DNA from 4 places in the Kitasatospora sp. NPDC001261 genome. Region 1 is predicted to be linked to each of the others. Evidence: riboswitches for the same ligand, from Rfam matches in the RefSeq annotation. Region 1 holds a riboswitch; each other region holds the start of a gene.

Region 1 (4,229 bases):
GGTTCGCGTCGATCACCGACGAGCTGCTGGTCGCCTTCCGCCGCCTGGAGGAGCTGATCGCCCGCTACCCGCTGCGCGGGATCAAGGGCCCGGTCGGCACCGCCCAGGACATGCTCGACCTCCTCGGTGGCGACACCGACAAGCTGGCCGAGCTGGAGCGCCGGGTCGCCGGGCACCTCGGCTTCGAGAACGTGCTGACCAGCGTCGGCCAGGTCTACCCGCGCTCGCTGGACTTCGAGGTGCTCACCGCCCTCGTCCAGCTGGCCGCCGCGCCGTCCAGCCTGGCCAAGACCATCCGCCTGATGGCCGGCCACGAGCTGGTCACGGAGGGCTTCAAGGAGGGCCAGGTCGGCTCCTCCGCGATGCCCCACAAGATGAACACCCGCTCCTGCGAGCGCGTCAACGGCCTGGCCGTCATCCTGCGCGGCTACGCCTCGATGACCGGCGAGCTGGCCGGCGACCAGTGGAACGAGGGCGACGTCTCCTGCTCGGTGGTGCGCCGGGTCGCGCTGCCGGACGCGTTCTTCGCCTTCGACGGCCTGCTGGAGACCTTCCTGACCGTCCTCGACGAGTTCGGCGCCTTCCCCGCCGTGATCGAGGCCGAGCTGGACCGCTACCTGCCGTTCCTCGCCACCACCAAGGTGCTGATGGGCGCGGTGCGCGCGGGCGTCGGCCGGGAGACCGGGCACGAGGTCATCAAGGAGCACGCCGTCGCCTCCGCGCTGGCGATGCGCGCGGGCGCCCGGGAGAACGAGCTGCTGGACCGGCTGGCCGCCGACGAGCGGATCCCGCTGGACCGGGCCGCGCTGGACGCGCTGCTCGCCGACCGGCTGTCCTTCACCGGCGCGGCCGGTGCCCAGGTCGCCGAGGTGGTCCGCCAGGTAGAGGCCGTCGCGGCCGCCTACCCGGAGGCCGCCAAGTACGCGCCCGGCGACATCCTCTGACGTCTCGTCAGCCCTGAGCCGAGGGCCCCGCCGCCGGACCGGTGGCGGGGCCCTCGCGCGTCGCGGGGACGTGGCCCGGGTCCAGCGGCGGGGTGGTGGTGCCGCACGGCCAGTCGCAGTTCGGTTCGGCCACCTGCTGGTCGTCGGCGGCGAGCACGTTGCCCCGTACGGTCGCGAGGGCGATCAGCCCGCCGGCGGCCAGCAGGCCCGCGCAGATCAGCATCGCGGTGTGGAAGGCGGAGTCGACCGAGGAGGGCACCCGGTAGGCGTCGCCGCTCAGCCCGGCCAGCGCCGGGAGGGCGGCGACCGCGAGCAGGCCGGCCGCGCGGGCGGCGGCGTTGTTGACCCCGCTGGCGATGCCCGCGTGCCGGACCTCGACGGCGGCCAGCACGGTCGCCGTCAGCGGTGCGACCAGCAGCGTCATGCCGCAGCCCATCACCGTGACGGAGGGCAGCACGTCCACCCAGTAGGAGGAGTCCGGGCCGACGCGCAGCATCAGCAGCACCCCGGCGGCGCACAGCAGGGGGCCGACGGTCAGCGGGATGCGCGGGCCGATCCGCTTGCCGAGCCGCCCGGCGCGCGCGGACAGCAGCAGCATCAGCACGGTGATCGGCACCAGCGCGAAGCCCGAGACCAGTGGCGAGAAGCCGGACACGATCTGGAGCTGCACCACCAGCAGGAAGAAGACGCCGCTGAACGCCGCGTACACGCACAGGGTGACCAGGTTCACGGCGGTGAACAGCCGGGAGGAGAACAGTCCGAGCGGCAGCATCGGATCGGGCGCGCGGCGCTCGACCGCCACGAAGGCGACGCCGAGCGCCACTCCGAGCACCCCGCTGACCCAGACGGCGGGGGACAGGCCCTCGCCGGCCGCCGTCAGCGCGTAGGTGATCGCGCCGAGGGCGAGGGCGGCGAGCACGGCGCCGAGGACGTCGAAGCGGCCGGAGGCGCCCTCGTCCCGGCTCTCCGGCACCGACCGGGTGGTGACCGCGATCACGGCGGCGGCGAGCGGCAGGTTCAGCAGGAAGATCCAGCGCCAGCCGGGGCCGTCCACCAGCCAGCCGCCGAGGAAGGGGCCGACCGCCGCCGACACCCCGCCGAGGCCGGACCAGAGCCCGACCGCCGCCGAGCGGTCGTCAGGGTGGAAGACGGCTTGGAGCATGGCGAGCGAGCCGGGGGTGAGCAGCGCCCCGCCGATGCCCTGGACGGCGCGGGCGGCGATCAGCACATGGATGCTCGGCGCGGCGGCGCAGGCCGCGGAGGCGACGGCGAACCAGACCACGCCGATCAGGAAGACCTTGCGCCGCCCGTAGCGGTCGCCGAGCGCGCCGCCGAGCAGGATCAGGCCCGCCAGGGTGAGCAGATAGGCGTTCAGGGTCCATTGCAGGGACGCGAGGGAGGCGCCGAGGTCGGCGCCGATCCGGGGCAGCGCGACGTTCACCACGGTGCCGTCCAGCATCGCCATGCTGGAGCCGAGCACCGTCGCCATTAGTACCCAGCGACCCTGCGCGGTGCCCAGGCGCAGGGTGCCGGCCTCGGAGGTGGCCACGGGCGAATCCTGCGCTGCCGAGGCGCACGTGACAAGGGTCACCGGTGGGTGTGTTGGCGGCTGGCGGTGCGTGAGCGGACGGGTGCGCGGCGTGGCCGATCTCGGCGCAGGGTCGTGGATCAGTGGCGGGGGGTGAATGGGTTGTGTACGCACCGTGGGCTCGGGCCTGCGGAGGGTCACTGGGACAGGGGGGATCGTTGCCGTTTCAAGAGATCGACATTGCTTCACCCGAACGGATGGGTTTTAGTTCAGCGACCGCCCGGCCAGTCCGGACGGATCCGCCGGGTGGAACGCCGAGTCCTGCCGCTGCCCGGTGGTTCGAAACGAACTCTGTACGGCAGGAGCGGGGGACCCACAGGTAAGTCGCCGGACCGGAGTTCGCGCCTCAGGGCGCGGGCGTCCAGGACCGGCTTGGGGTGAAGCCGCGCAAGCGGCCGGGCAACTCCAGCCCGAACCCGACAGCTCACCTCGCAGGCGTCGGAGAGGAAAATTCCATGCCTGCACAGGCTCGTCGTATCGCCCTGCCCCGCGCCGCCCGCATCGGCATCGCCACCGCCGTCACCGGTGTGTCCTTCGCCCTCCCGCTCGTCACCGCGATGAGCGCCCAGGCCCACACCCCGGCCGCTCCGGCCGCCGCCTCCACCGAGGCCAAGCAGGCCGCGAAGGCCGCCGCTCCGGCCGCCCAGGCCGCGCAGGAGAGCTACCGCGTCGTCAGCGGTGACACCCTGTCCAAGATCGCCGACGCCAGGAACGTCGAGGGCGGCTGGCACGCGCTGTACGAGCAGAACCGCTCGGTCGTCGGCGCCAACCCGAACCTGATCTTCCCGGGCCAGCAGCTCGCGCTGTCCGGCCACGCCGCCGCTCCGGCCGCCGACGCCGCCCCGGCGAAGCCCGCCGCTCCGGCCAAGCCCGCCAAGCCGTCCGCTCCGGCGACCCAGGCCGCCAAGCCGCAGGCCCAGGTCCAGGTGCAGACCGAGGCCGCCAAGCCGTCCGCGCAGCTCGAGACCCAGCTCCAGGTCGCCGTTCCGGCCCAGGCCGTGACCGCCACTCCGGTCGCCGCCGCCACCTCCGGCTTCGTCGCCCCGCTGGCGAGCCCGCGGCTCGGCACCGCCTACGGCGTGGCCGGTTCGATGTGGGCCTCCGGCCACCACACCGGCCAGGACTTCGTCGCCTCCACCGGCACCCCGCTGCGCGCCGTCGCCAATGGTGTCGTGGTCAAGGCCGGCAACGGCGGCGCCTACGGCAACGAGGTCGAGATCAGGCTCGCCGACGGCCACTACGCCGAGTACGCGCACCTCTCCTCGATCGGCGTGAGGATCGGTCAGACCGTCACCGCCGGCCAGCAGATCGGCCTCTCCGGCGCCACCGGCAACGTGACCGGCCCGCACCTGCACTTCGAGATCCGCAACGGCTCGGAGTACGGCTCGGACATCAACCCGGTCGCCTACCTGCGCGCGCACGGCGTCGCGCTCTGACCCCGAGAGCTCCGGGGTACCAGGAACCACCGCCGCTGCGGGCGAACCGATCGCCCGGGATGGTCATGTCGGGTGACCGCTCGACCGGGTGATCGCCGCACGGCGGACATGGGCGCGGGACACGCCCAGGCCGGCCCGGCCGCATGAGGACCTCCTCGTGCGGCCGGGCCGGCCGCTTTCGTTCCCGGGCCCGCCCGGGGTGTTCGATCGATCGAACGAAGCGTCAACTCCGGTGTCCCGCAGGGGGTTCGCCGGGATCTC
Region 2 (4,229 bases), on a different contig from region 1:
CCGCAGTTCGGCGAGGCCGCCGCTGACGTGCTTGTACAGCGAGGGGGTGGCGACCCCGGCCCGGGCGGCGACGGAGGCCAGGGTGAGGGCCTCGGCGCCCTGCTCGTCGATGAGGGCGAGGGCGTGGTCGACGACCTGGTCGGGGGTCAGTCCTACGCGGGGCATGGGTTCGGGCTCTCCGTACGGATCAGGTCGGGCAGGGGCGGGCAGCGGACGGGCGGGGCTCAGCCGAGCTCGGCGAGGAACGGCAGCAGGGCGTCCGCGGTGGCCGCCGGGTTGTCGGCCATCGGGTAGTGCCCGGACCCCTCGATCATCGCCTTCCGCGCGCCGAGCGCGGCGGCCTGCCGGTCGGCGACCAGCTCCGGCTTCGGGAAGTCGGGGTCCTTGCTGCCCATGACGACCAGGGCCGGGCACCGCACCGCGGCCGTCCAGCCGACCGGCGCCGAGTCGCCGTGGACGTACCCGCGGGTGGCGGTCTTCCGGCCCGGGGTGCGCAGCGCGGCGACCAGCCCGTCCACGTACGCGTCGAAGTCGGCGGGCCTGGCGCCGGGGAAGGCCATCCGGCGCAGGTAGAAGCCCCAGGCGGCCGGCCAGTGGACGAGGGCGGCGCCCATCAGGCCCATGGCGCCGCGCATCAGGGCGCCCTGCGGCGGGTTCTCGACGAAGGCGTTGAGCAGGACGATCCCGGCGACCCGCTCGGGGGCGTCCCCGGCGGCCTTGACGACGGTCGCTCCGGTGTACGAGTTCCCGGCGAGGACGGCGCGTTCGATGCCGAGGTGGTCGAGCAGGGCGAGGACGTCGCCGGCGAGGGCGGCCGGGCCGTAGTCGTCCCAGGTGATCGAGGATTCGCCGAAGCCCCGCAGGTCCATGGTGACGACCCGGTGGCCGGCGGCGACGAGCAGCGGGCGCAGGTGCCGGTACGCGGCCCGGCTGTCGAGCATGCCGGGGAGCAGGACGACCGGGGTGCCGTCGCCCTGCCGGGTGTCGTCGTAGGCGATCCGGCCGCCGGGGACGGTGAGGTACTGGGTGCTCGGGGTGATGGTGCCGTTCATGGGGTCCTCCTCGGGCCGCCGGTGCGGGGCATCGGCGTTGCTGCCGATAGCCATAAAGCTAAGGCTAATAGCCTTAGCCGTCAAGCGGTCGGGCGTCGGAGGCGTCGGAGAAGAGGGGGAAGGGAGCGGTCAGACCCCTTCGACCTTGAACGGGTCGTGCTCGCTGAGCAGCTTCTCCAGCCGGGCCTGGTCCACCCGGGTGACCATGTCGTTGGACTCCTGCCGGTCCCGGATCACCTTCGCCAGCGTGAACGCGGAGCTGACCGTGAAGAGGAGCCCGAGCCCGAGGAAGGCCCGGGTCCACCCGCCGACCGGCAGGTAGATGATCCCCACGGCGAGGGCGGTGCCCGACAGGGCGAAGGACAGGACGGCCTGGAGGTAGTAGGCGGCCGTGGTGCGGGTCTGCATCGGTGCGCTCATGGCGTCAGGATGCTGCGGCCCGGCCGGGCCGCACATGAGTAGGCGTACTCAGATGGGGCCGTGCATGAGGGACCGTTCGTTGACGTCCGATCACCTGCCGCGGGGCTGCTCCGAACGGATGGCTTGGAATCAGAGCCTCCTAGGATTAACGTTTGATAACGCAGCGCGGTTGTCAACGCCGTACCCAGACGGCACCGTGCGCCGTCGCCTAATCCCACCGACCGGCCTCCGGGCAGGTCAGGGAGCCGGGGAACCACGTTCCTTGGGGTGAATCGGCGGGGCTTCGGCCCGGCCGTAGGAGACCTTCCTGCTCCGAACCCGTCAGCTAACCCGGTAGGCGCGAAGGAAGGAAAGGAGCGCGCCTCCGTGGCGTCGACGCACACCCCGGCACACCCGGCCGGCTTCGCAGCCGGTACCCAGCTCCTCGACCACCCCGGCCCGGACGGCCCCGAGGCCTTCGGCCCGGAGGACTTCGCCGCGGAGGCCGAGACCAACCGCCACCGGATGCCGCGTCAGACCCGCGGAACCTCCCCGCTGCTCGGCGTCACCGCCGTCGCCGCCACCCTGGGTGCCACCGGCTTCACCTCGGCGACCCCGGCCGCCGCCCCCGCCATCGAGGCCCCGGACGAGACGGCGGTCGCCCTCTCCGCCGACCCCGGCCTCGCGCTCGCCGCCCGCATCCAGAACCAGGCCGACAGCCAGCGCACCGCCGCCGAGGAGACCGCCCGGCTCCAGGCCGCCCAGGAGGCGGAGGCCAAGGCCGCCGCCAAGGAGGCCGAGGCCAAGCGCGCCGCCGAGGAGGCCGAGCGGGCCAAGGCCGCCGCCCTCACCCTCCCGGTGACGGACTACCGGCTCTCCGCCCACTACGGCCAGAGCGCCCGCTACTGGGCCAACCTGCACACCGGCCTGGACTTCGCCGCCGACACCGGCACCCCGGTCCACGCGCTCGGCCAGGGCACCATCACCTCGGCCGGCTGGGCCGGCTCGTACGGCTACCGGATCGTCGAGACCCTGCCCGACGGCACCGAGATCTGGTACTGCCACCTCTCCGCGATCACCAAGGGCTCCGGCAAGGTCGCCGCCGGCCAGCAGATCGGCAAGGTCGGCGCGACCGGCAACGTCACCGGCCCGCACCTGCACATGGAGGTCCGCCCCGGCGGCGGCGCCCCGGTCGACCCGGAGCCCTGGCTCCAGCAGCGCGGCCTCAACCCCTGACGCACCCGCCCTGAGGCACCCGCCCGGGCGGACCCAGCGCGAAGCCCCCGGCCCGGAGCACCAGCACCGGACCGGGGGCTTCCGCGCGGCGTCTCACTCCTCGGCGGGCAGCTGCGCCAGGTACGCCTCGATCTCCTCCTGGCCCGGCTCCGGCGCCAGCTCCGGGAACTCCGTCACCAGCAGCCGCGGCAGCCCCGGCACCGTCCACCCGCCGAACAGGTCGAGCGCCGCCTCGACCGCCGCCTCCTCGAACCGCCCGAAGTCCCCGGCCAGTTCCTCCGGCATCGGCCGCCCCAGCGCGGTCAGCTCCGCCAGGTTGCGGTAGCTGCGCCGCATCAGGCCCTGCTCCAGCAGCCGCCGCGCGCCGTCCGTGGCCATGCCGACCGACAGCACCCGGCCCGGGCCCCAGCCCTGCTCGTCCGGCTCGTCCAGCCAGCCGGCCGGTGCCAGCGCCTCGTACGCGGCCAGCCGCTCCTCCTCCGGGAGCTCCCCGAAGCCGGCCAGCCAGTCCCGCACCGCCGCCGGGTCCGTGACGTCCACCCCGTACGCGTGCAGCAGCAGCGCGTACAGCCGGGGCCAGGTCACCAGGTCGGCGCGGCGCAGCAGCCCGGCCGCGACCTCGCCCTGCCACTCGGCCTCCGCGTGCAGCCGCTCCTGGCGCTTGGCGTTCAGCCGCCGGGCCGCCCGCTGGTGGTCGACCAGCAGCCGGACGGCGTCGCCGTAGGCGAACGGGTCCTCCTCGGGCGCGGGTTGGACGTACAGGTGGAGCCGCTCGTACAGCAGGTGCTCCACCGCGTCGGAGGTCAGTTCGGGCCAGCCGTCGTGCATCCTGCCGTCGCCCAGCTCCAGCAGCGCCAGCACCGCGCGCAGCGGCCCCTCGGCCACCGGCGCGCGGCCCTGCTCGGCCGCCCAGGCGAGCAGGTCGGCGGCCTTGGTGCGCGGGGCGAGCCGCAGGTCTTCGTCGTTCATAGTCCGAACGGTAGCCGCCGGGCGGGGATAGGGTCGGCAGCCATGGTCCCCGTACGACTCACCGGTCCGCGCCTGGCCGTCCGCGAGTACCACCACACCGAGGAGGAGGTGGACGCGCTGCACGCGCTGTTCGGCGACCCCGAGGTCACCCGCCACCTGCCCTTCGGGCCGAGCGGCCGGGAGGACTGCGCCGACCAGATCGAGCTCTACCTGGAGGAGGCGATGGCCGAGGAGCGGGACACCTACCGGCTCGCCGTCACCAGGCTCGCCGACGCCGAGGAGCCCGGGGACGCGACGCCGATCGGGCAGGCCGCGCTCACCCTCGACGGGCACGGCGCCGCCGACCTCGGGTGCGTGCTGGCCCGCGGGTCCTGGGGCCGGGGCTACGCGGGCGAGACCGTCGGCCTGCTCGGCGACTTCGCCTTCGGCACCCTGGGCCTGCACCGGCTGACCGCCCGGACCGCCGCGGCCAACCCGGCCCCCGGCCGGGTGCTCACCCGGCTGGGCTTCCGGCCGGAGGGGCGGCCTCGGTCCGACGGGTCCGACACGTACCTCTTCACGCTGCTCGCCGAG
Region 3 (4,229 bases), on a different contig from region 1:
GAAGAATGTCCGGATTGTAGGCAAAGCGCCCGGACCGGCGCCGGAGACGCACCGGGTCCGTACCGCGAGCACGCGAAACCCGTACGGCAGCCGACTGCAAGCCGGACGGGCCGATGTCCTACGATCTCCGGCATGAGCACCGCAGCCATTCCGGGCGCGCCACTGCCCGTCCGTACTCCAGGCTCCCGTGCGCGGGGGCGCCACCGTCGTCCCGAGCGCCCCGAGATCCCGGCCGGCGCCCCGGCCCTGGTGCTCGCCGTGCCCGCGACCGCCGGGCCCGAGTCCCGCTCGGTCGTCGAGGAGCTGCTCTCGATCGTCCGCACCGAGCAGAACGGCGTCCAGACGGCCGTCGGCTACCTCCCCGGTGACGGTGCGGCGGGCGCGAGCGGCGAGGACCGCACCGTGGCCGAGCTGCTGGCCCTGGCCGCCGAGGCCGGGCGGCCGATGCCCGTCCTGGTGCCGCTGGTGCCCGGCCCGCACACCTTCCTGACCGGGCTTCACGCGCTCGCCGCCGAGTACGGCGCGCCCGTCACCGACCCGCTGGGCCCGCACCCGCTGCTGGCCGAGGCCGTGCACGTCCGGCTCTCCGAGGCCGGGCTGGCCCGGGCCGACCGCGCCCGACTGTTCGCCATCGCGACCGCCGCGGACGGCGTGGTGCTGACCACCGTCGGCGGCGAGGACGCGGCCGCCGCGGCCGGCATCACCGGCGTGCTGCTGGCCGCCCGGCTGGCCGTGCCGGTCGTCGCCGCCGCGCTCGACGTGCCCGGCTCGGTGGCCGCGGCCGTCAACCACCTCAAGGACACCGGCTCGCAGCGCCCGGCGCTGGCCCCGCTGGTGATCGGCCCGGAGGCGGACTCCGAGCTGCTCGCCACCGCCGCCGAGGAGACCGGCTGCCCGTCGGCCGCGCCGCTGGGCGCCTACCCGTCGGTCGGCCAGCTGATCGCCTCCACCTACCTGGCCGCGCTGCCCACGCCGTCCCCGGAGGACCTGGCACGGGCCGAGGCGGAGGCGGCGGCCGCCGCCGAGGCCGAGGGGGTCGTGGAGGGCTCCCGTGGCGCCCACGCGGCCGCCGAGGGGCCTGGCGGACGATAAGGACACCGCGCGCGGGTTCGCGCGCACCGAAGGGCCCGGAACGGATCGCGTTCCGGGCCCTTCCGCGTACTTCCCCCCACCCCGTCCGTCCCGTACGGGAGTCACCCGGCAATGAAGGGGAATGTCCGTTCTGGCGCTATTTGAAAGGAAATAGGGAGCGTGGATTCACATGCTCCGATCGCGGCCGCTCCCCCACCCGCCGGAGTGTGCCACTCCGCGATTCGACGCACCGTCACGCCACTCCTGAGGCGGAGCCAGTTGTCGGCTTCCACAACAGCATTGCCTGAAAACGATCATTTACGATCATGGTGAGTGGCAATTTTGGCAGTTTCCACTAAACCGTGATGCACATCACAGTGGTTTGCAGTTTGAACTTAAGTCTGATTAACGTGCTCCCCGTTCGTGACCACACGAACCCGGTCATCCGCAACGCCGAGTCCTGCCGTCGGATGTCCTGGAAGCGCGAAAACGCACCACGGCAGGAGCGGGGGACCCACAGGTAAGTCGCCCCGGACCGCTCTCCGGAACGGTCCAGGGCTAGGGGTGAAGCCGTGCTCACCGCACGGCCGGGCAACTCCAGCCCGAATCCGACAGCTCACCTCGCAGGCGTGGGAGAGGACCACGTCTTCATGCTGCCCACCAACGGCACCCGTCTGTCCGGCCGTACCCGTCGCGTGATCGCCGCCCTCGGCGTCGCGGGCGTCGGCCTCACCGTCCCCTGCCTCACCACCGGCACCGCCTCGGCCGCCTCCGTCGCCACCTGGGACAAGGTCGCCCAGTGCGAGAGCGGCGGCAACTGGAGCATCAACACCGGCAACGGCTTCTACGGCGGCCTCCAGTTCACCTCCAGCACCTGGTCCGCCTTCGGCGGCACGGCCTACGCGGCCCGCGCCGACCTGGCCACCAAGGACCAGCAGATCGCCGTCGCCGAGAAGGTCCTCGCCTCGCAGGGCCCCGGCGCCTGGCCGGTCTGCTCGGTCCAGGCCGGGCTCACCAAGGGCGGCGCCGCGGCCGCCGTTGACACCTCGGCGGGTTCGACCGCCGCCAAGCCCGCCGCGCCCGCCCAGAGCGCCAAGCCGGCCGCTCCGGCCGCTCCGGCCGCGAAGCCCAGCGCCAAGCCCGCGCAGCCGCAGACCCCCGCCGCGAAGCCCGCCGCGCCCGCCCAGGGCGACGCGCAGGCCTCCACCGACTCCGCCGCCTCCGGCAACCGGAGCGACTGGGTGCAGAAGCGCCAGCAGCAGGCCCAGGGCGGCGACTACACCGTCGTCGAGGGCGACTGGCTGTCCGCGATCGCCGACCAGCACAAGGTGCAGGGCGGCTGGCAGCGGCTGTACGACCTCAACCGCGGCACCCTGACCGAGGGTCCGGACATCATCTACCCGGGCCAGCAGCTGTCCTTCGGCGGCAACGGCCAGGCCCGGGCCGGCCAGTCCTCCGCCGGCACGTCCGGCTCGGACTTCACCTGGTTCGACCGCTCGCAGAAGTCCGGCCAGTCCGCGAACGGCGGTGCCGTGAACGCCCAGCCGACCGCGCAGCCCGAGGCCCCGGCCGCCAAGCCGTCCACCAAGCCGGCCGCGAAGCCCGCCACCAAGCCCGCTCCGCAGCCCCAGGCCCAGACGCAGACCCAGACCCAGACCCAGGCGCCGGCCGTGACCGGCAGCATGGCCGCGGCGGTCTCCTTCGCCGAGTCGAAGGTCGGTCAGGCGTACGTCTACGGCGGCACCGGCAACGGCGGCTGGGACTGCTCCGGCCTGACCCAGGCCGCGCTGCGCGCCGCGGGCGTCTCCGTCCCGCGCGTCGCCGCCGACCAGGCCGCCGCCAGCACCCACGTCTCGCTGGACAGCCTCCAGGCGGGCGACCTGCTGTTCTGGTCCAACAACGGCAAGGACTCCGGCGTCTACCACGTCGCGATCTACATCGGCAACGGCAAGTACGTCGAGGCCGCCAACCCGAGCTCGGGCGTCCGCGAGCAGAGCATCGCCAACTGGGCCCCGGACTTCGCCGGCCGGGTCTGAGGACGGCGCGCGGTCCACGGTCCACGGCTGACGGACCTCCGGTAACAGCTGACGGGTAACAGATAACAGCTGACAGATTTCAACATCTGTCAGCTGTTATCCGTCAGCTGTCGGCCGTCGTCCGAACGCTGACCGCCCACCACCCCCGGGGAGAGTCTGGTCGCTCCTCCCCGGGGGTTCCGGCGTTCCCGGGGCCCCGGCGTGCCCGACCGTTCCCGACCGCGGTTCCGCCCCGTTCCGTGGTGGATCGCCGCCCCAGCGGGCATGCTGCTGCTCTGCACCCGAGGAGGAGTCACATGGCCCAGGTCACCGTCACCCTCGACGCGAACCTCGCGATCGACGCGATGATGCTTTCCGGCACCAAGAGCCCCCAGGACGCCGTCGAACTGGTCCTGCGCGACTACCTGGCCCGCGGCCGCCGCACCGAGACCCGTACCGGCGAGGCCGCCGACGGGCACCGCCTGACCGCCGACCGCCCTACCGCCCAGGAGGGCTGACCCACCCCACGGCCCGCCACGGTCCGGCACGGCCTGCCACGACCCGCGACGGCCGACCGCGCGCACGCCGACGGGCCCCGGAGAGCGATCGCCCTCCGGGGCCCGTCCGACGGCCGTGGCGGCCGGGGTTCAGCGCGCGCAGGCCCCGGTGGACCCGCGCATCACCAGCTCCGGCTGGAACATGAACTCGCCGCGCTGGGCGGCGTTCCCGCCGACCTCCTCCAGCAGCGCGTCCACCGCCGCCGTGGCCATCGCCTCGACCGGCTGGCGGATCGTGGTCAACGGCGGCTCGGTGAAGGCGATCAGCGGAGAGTCGTCGAAGCCGACCACCGACACGTCCTGCGGCACCGACAGCCCGCGCTGCCGCACCGCCCGGATCGCCCCGAGCGCCATCATGTCGCTCCCGCAGACGATCGCCGTGCAGCCCTTGTCGAGCAGCGCGCCGGCCGCCGCGTGCCCGCCCTCCACGCTGAACAGCGTGTGGTGGACGAGGTTCTCGGCCTCCTCCCGGCCGAGCCCGAGCACCTCGCGCATCGCCGCCGTGAAGCCCTCGATCTTCCGCAGCACCGGTACGTACCGGCGCTGACCGACGGCCAGCCCGATCCGCTCGTGCCCGAGTTCGGCC
Region 4 (4,229 bases), on a different contig from region 1:
CGTCGCACCGGATACGGTCGGTCCATGCCAGCTCAGCCCGTCCCCGCCCGGCCCGCCGCCCCGTCGTCCGACGCCCCCGCCCCGCAGCTGTTCACCTGGGAGTTCGCCGCCGACCCGTACCCCGCCTACGCCTGGTTGCGCGAGCACTCCCCGGTGCACCGCACCACCCTGCCGAGCGGGGTGGAGGCCTGGCTGGTGACCAGGTACGCGGACGCCCGGCAGGCGCTCGCGGACAGCCGGCTGTCGAAGAACCCGGCGCACCACAGCGGGCAGGCGCACCGCACCGGCCGGGTGGGCATCCCGGGGGAGCGGCAGGCGGACCTGATGACCCACCTGCTGAACATCGACCCGCCGGACCACACCCGGTTGCGCCGGCTGGTGTCGAAGGCGTTCACCCCGCGCCGGGTGGCCGAGTTCGAGCCGCGGGTGCAGCAGCTCACCGACCGGTTGATCGACGGCTTCGCGCAGCGCGGTTCGGCGGACCTGATCCACGAGTTCGCGTTCCCGCTCCCCATCTACGCGATCTGCGACATGCTCGGGGTGCCGGCCGAGGACCAGGACGACTTCCGCGACTGGGCCGGGATGATGATCCGCCACGGCGGGGGCCAACGCGGCGGCGTGGGGCGGGCGGTGAAGCGGATGCGGGCGTACCTGCTGGAGCTGATCCACCGCAAGCGGGCGGACCTCGGGGACGACCTGATCTCGGGCCTGATCCGGGCCGGCGACCACGGTGAGCACCTGACCGAGAACGAGGCCGCGGCGATGGCCTTCATCCTCCTGTTCGCGGGTTTCGAGACCACCGTGAACCTGATCGGCAACGGCACCTACGCGCTGCTGCGCAATCCGGAGCAGCGCCGGCTGCTGCAGGAGTCGGTGGTGCGCGGGGAGAGCGCGCTGCTGGAGACCGGGATCGAGGAACTCCTGCGCTACGACGGGCCGGTGGAGCTGGCGACCTGGCGGTTCGCGACCCGTCCGCTGACCATCGGCGGGGTGGACATCCCGGTCGGCGACCCGGTGCTGGTGGTGCTGGCCGCGGCGGACCGCGACCCGGCCCGGTTCGCGGCGGAGAACACCCTGGACCTGGCCCGGAAGGACAACCCCCACCTGGGCTTCGGGCACGGCATCCACTACTGCATCGGCGCTCCGCTGGCGCGGCTCGAAGGGCGTGCCGCGCTGGCCACGCTGCTTTCCCGGCTGCCCGATCTGCGGCTCGCGGAAAGCCCGGAGAATCTGCGCTGGCGGGGTGGTCTGATCATGCGTGGCCTGCGCGAACTCCCGGTGGAATTCAGTCCGGAGAGCCGTTCCCCGCACGCCCCTCTGCACCCCGTTCCGGATGCCTCTTCGACGCCTCCGACCTGCTGAGATCACGCTGACGGGAGGTCGCCGATTGCCCGCCGACGGGGGTGTGAACACCCATCAATCCGGACATAACGCCGCTGTTGGTAGGCGATCGGACACGGGCCGTAATTGTTGTGTGATATCGGTGATATGAGCTTGTGATTGGTCTGATGATCTGTCTACTCTCCCTGGAGTTCGCAGCTGCGGACCTCGTACGCGGAACGCCGAATCCTGCCCGCCGCGTCACGGGAAACCGACCAGAACCCTGGGCAGGGGCGGGGGAACCAGGTTTGTTGCCGTCTCCCCACGGCTTGGGGTGAAGCCGCCCGAGCGGAATCGTTTCCGCGTACGGCGGCCGGGCCACCTCCCGGTCCGAACCCGACAGCTCACCTCGCAGGCGTACGGAGAGGGACCTCTTCATGCTGTTCGTTGGAACTGGCCGTCACCGTCGTCGCACCCAGGCCGAGAAGGCCATCGCCGTCGCCGGTGTGGCCGGCGTCGGACTCGCGATGCCGCTCCTCACCGCCACCGGCGCCTCCGCCGCCCCGGCCTCCACCTGGGACTCCGTCGCCCAGTGCGAGAGCGGCGGCAACTGGAGCATCAACACCGGCAACGGCTTCTACGGCGGCCTCCAGTTCACGTCCAGCACCTGGAAGGCGTACGGCGGCACCGCCTACGCGGCGCAGGCCAACCAGGCCAGCAAGGCCCAGCAGATCTCGGTCGCCGAGAAGGTGCTGGCCTCGCAGGGTCCGGGCGCCTGGCCGGTCTGCTCCCAGAAGGCCGGTCTGACCAAGGGCGGTGCCCCGGCCTCGGTCGACACCTCCTCGGACGCCAAGCCGCAGTCCGCCCCCAAGCAGCAGGCCCCGAAGCCCGCCGCCAAGCCGGCCGAGAAGCCGGTCGCGCAGAAGCCCGCCGCCCAGAAGCCGGCCCAGAAGCCCGCCGCGCAGCCGGTCCAGCAGGTCGCCCCGCAGCAGCAGGCGCAGCCGCAGACCCCGGGCTTCTCCGGCAAGGCCGGCTGGGACGCCGACGCCAAGGTGTACTGGTACCAGAACAACGGCGGCTGGTACTGGACCAGCCACCAGAGCGTCTACCAGCAGTACGCCGGCCAGGCCGCCGCCCAGCCGCAGTACGCCCCGCGCGCCGCGCAGCAGGCCCCGCAGGCCGCCGGCCACGACTACACCGTCCGTGCCGGTGACACCCTGTCGACCATCGCCGCCGCCCAGGGCGTGTCCGGCGGCTGGAGCGCGCTGTACGAGCAGAACCACTCCACCGTCGGCGGCGACCCGAACCTGATCATGCCCGGCCAGGTGCTGCACCTCGGCTGAGCCGCCCCGCCCGACGCCGGCAGCACCCCGAGGCCGGGGTGCCCGCCGGGGGCGCCCGCCGCCGCGCCGGAGCGCTCGGCGTCGACGCCGCTCCACCCCGCCGTCCGAAGGGGGCCGGTCCTACCGGTCCCCTTCGTCCGCATTCGCCCGCTCCGGTGGGACAAGCTGGGACAAGCAGGTGAACTACCGGTGGGTAGCAGGGCCACACGGTGAGACGGGACCGAGGCCGACGCGGCCACGGCAGCCCGGGCGGTTAGGCTCTGGTCGTAACGACTCCGCAATCGTCCTGCTGGCAGCACCACCGTCAGACCGGACCCTGCTCTCGCAAGGAGATGCCTCGTGCCGTCCATCGATGTCGTCGTAGCCCGTGAGATCCTCGACTCCCGCGGCAACCCCACGGTCGAGGTCGAGGTCGGCCTCGACGACGGCAGCACGGGTCGTGCCGCTGTCCCGTCGGGTGCCTCCACCGGTGCCTTCGAGGCGCTGGAGCTGCGCGACGGCGACAAGAACCGCTACTTCGGCAAGGGCGTCGAGAAGGCCGTCCTGGCCGTCATCGAGCAGATCGGCCCGGAGCTGGTCGGCTACGACGCCACCGAGCAGCGCCTGATCGACCAGGCCATGCTGGACCTGGACGCCACCCCGGACAAGTCCTCGCTCGGCGCCAACGCCATCCTGGGCGTCTCGCTGGCCGTCGCGCACGCCGCCTCCGAGGCCAGCGACCTGCCGCTGTTCCGCTACCTGGGCGGCCCGAACGCGCACGTCCTGCCGGTCCCGATGATGAACATCCTCAACGGCGGGTCGCACGCGGACTCCAACGTCGACATCCAGGAGTTCATGATCGCCCCGATCGGCGCGGAGTCCTTCTCCGAGGCCGTCCGCTGGGGCGTCGAGGTCTACCACACGCTCAAGGGCGTGCTGAAGGAGCGCGGCCTGTCCACCGGTCTGGGCGACGAGGGCGGCTTCGCCCCGAACCTGGACTCCAACCGCGAGGCCCTGGACCTCATCGTCGAGGCCATCGAGAAGGCCGGCTACGTGCCCGGCCGTGACGTCGCGCTGGCCCTGGACGTCGCCTCCTCCGAGTTCTACGAGGACGGCGCCTACCGGTTCGAGGGCAAGGACCTCACCGCCGCCGAGCTCATCGAGTACTACGCCGAGCTGGTCGCCGCCTACCCGCTGGTCTCCATCGAGGACCCGCTGGACGAGTCGGACTGGGCCGGCTGGAAGGCCATGACCGACAAGCTGGGCGACAAGGTCCAGCTGGTCGGCGACGACCTGTTCGTCACCAACCCGGCCCGTCTGGCCCGCGGCATCGAGACCGGCACCGCCAACGCGCTGCTGGTGAAGGTGAACCAGATCGGTTCGCTGACCGAGACCCTGGACGCCGTCGAGCTGGCCCAGCGCAACGGCTACCGCTGCATGATGTCGCACCGCTCCGGCGAGACCGAGGACGTCACCATCGCCGACCTGGCCGTCGCCACCAACTGCGGCCAGATCAAGACCGGTGCCCCGGCCCGTTCCGAGCGCGTCGCCAAGTACAACCAGCTGCTGCGCATCGAGGAGATCCTC

Evidence for each region. A riboswitch is a leader RNA that binds a small molecule or an ion and turns the genes downstream of it on or off. The one in region 1 is predicted to bind cyclic di-AMP.
Region 2: linked by a shared signal. The riboswitch ahead of ACFY4B_RS34075 (M23 family metallopeptidase) and the one ahead of ACFY4B_RS39495 (peptidoglycan DD-metalloendopeptidase family protein) in region 1 are both predicted to bind cyclic di-AMP.
Region 3: linked by a shared signal. The riboswitch ahead of ACFY4B_RS20770 (transglycosylase family protein) and the one ahead of ACFY4B_RS39495 (peptidoglycan DD-metalloendopeptidase family protein) in region 1 are both predicted to bind cyclic di-AMP.
Region 4: linked by a shared signal. The riboswitch ahead of ACFY4B_RS17335 (transglycosylase family protein) and the one ahead of ACFY4B_RS39495 (peptidoglycan DD-metalloendopeptidase family protein) in region 1 are both predicted to bind cyclic di-AMP.

The regions. Positions count from the first base shown of each region.
Region 1 covers NZ_JBIAXP010000043.1:35,700-39,928, reverse strand. The annotation lists gene purB (adenylosuccinate lyase) at 1-944, shown strand, start outside; gene ACFY4B_RS39500 (MFS transporter) at 952-2,433, opposite strand; cyclic di-AMP (ydaO/yuaA leader) riboswitch at 2,785-2,985, shown strand; gene ACFY4B_RS39495 (peptidoglycan DD-metalloendopeptidase family protein) at 2,988-3,968, shown strand.
Region 2 covers NZ_JBIAXP010000031.1:106,272-110,500, forward strand. The annotation lists gene ACFY4B_RS34060 (TetR/AcrR family transcriptional regulator) at 1-165, opposite strand, end outside; gene ACFY4B_RS34065 (alpha/beta fold hydrolase) at 225-1,106, opposite strand; gene ACFY4B_RS34070 (YiaA/YiaB family inner membrane protein) at 1,182-1,472, opposite strand; cyclic di-AMP (ydaO/yuaA leader) riboswitch at 1,668-1,826, shown strand; gene ACFY4B_RS34075 (M23 family metallopeptidase) at 1,839-2,687, shown strand; gene ACFY4B_RS34080 (hypothetical protein) at 2,781-3,656, opposite strand; gene ACFY4B_RS34085 (GNAT family N-acetyltransferase) at 3,699-4,229, shown strand, end outside.
Region 3 covers NZ_JBIAXP010000014.1:232,404-236,632, reverse strand. The annotation lists gene ACFY4B_RS20775 (hypothetical protein) at 133-1,092, shown strand; cyclic di-AMP (ydaO/yuaA leader) riboswitch at 1,544-1,714, shown strand; gene ACFY4B_RS20770 (transglycosylase family protein) at 1,701-3,107, shown strand; gene ACFY4B_RS20765 (hypothetical protein) at 3,404-3,604, shown strand; gene ACFY4B_RS20760 (LacI family DNA-binding transcriptional regulator) at 3,734-4,229, opposite strand, start outside.
Region 4 covers NZ_JBIAXP010000011.1:238,351-242,579, reverse strand. The annotation lists gene ACFY4B_RS17340 (cytochrome P450) at 25-1,362, shown strand; cyclic di-AMP (ydaO/yuaA leader) riboswitch at 1,584-1,752, shown strand; gene ACFY4B_RS17335 (transglycosylase family protein) at 1,758-2,663, shown strand; gene eno (phosphopyruvate hydratase) at 3,003-4,229, shown strand, end outside.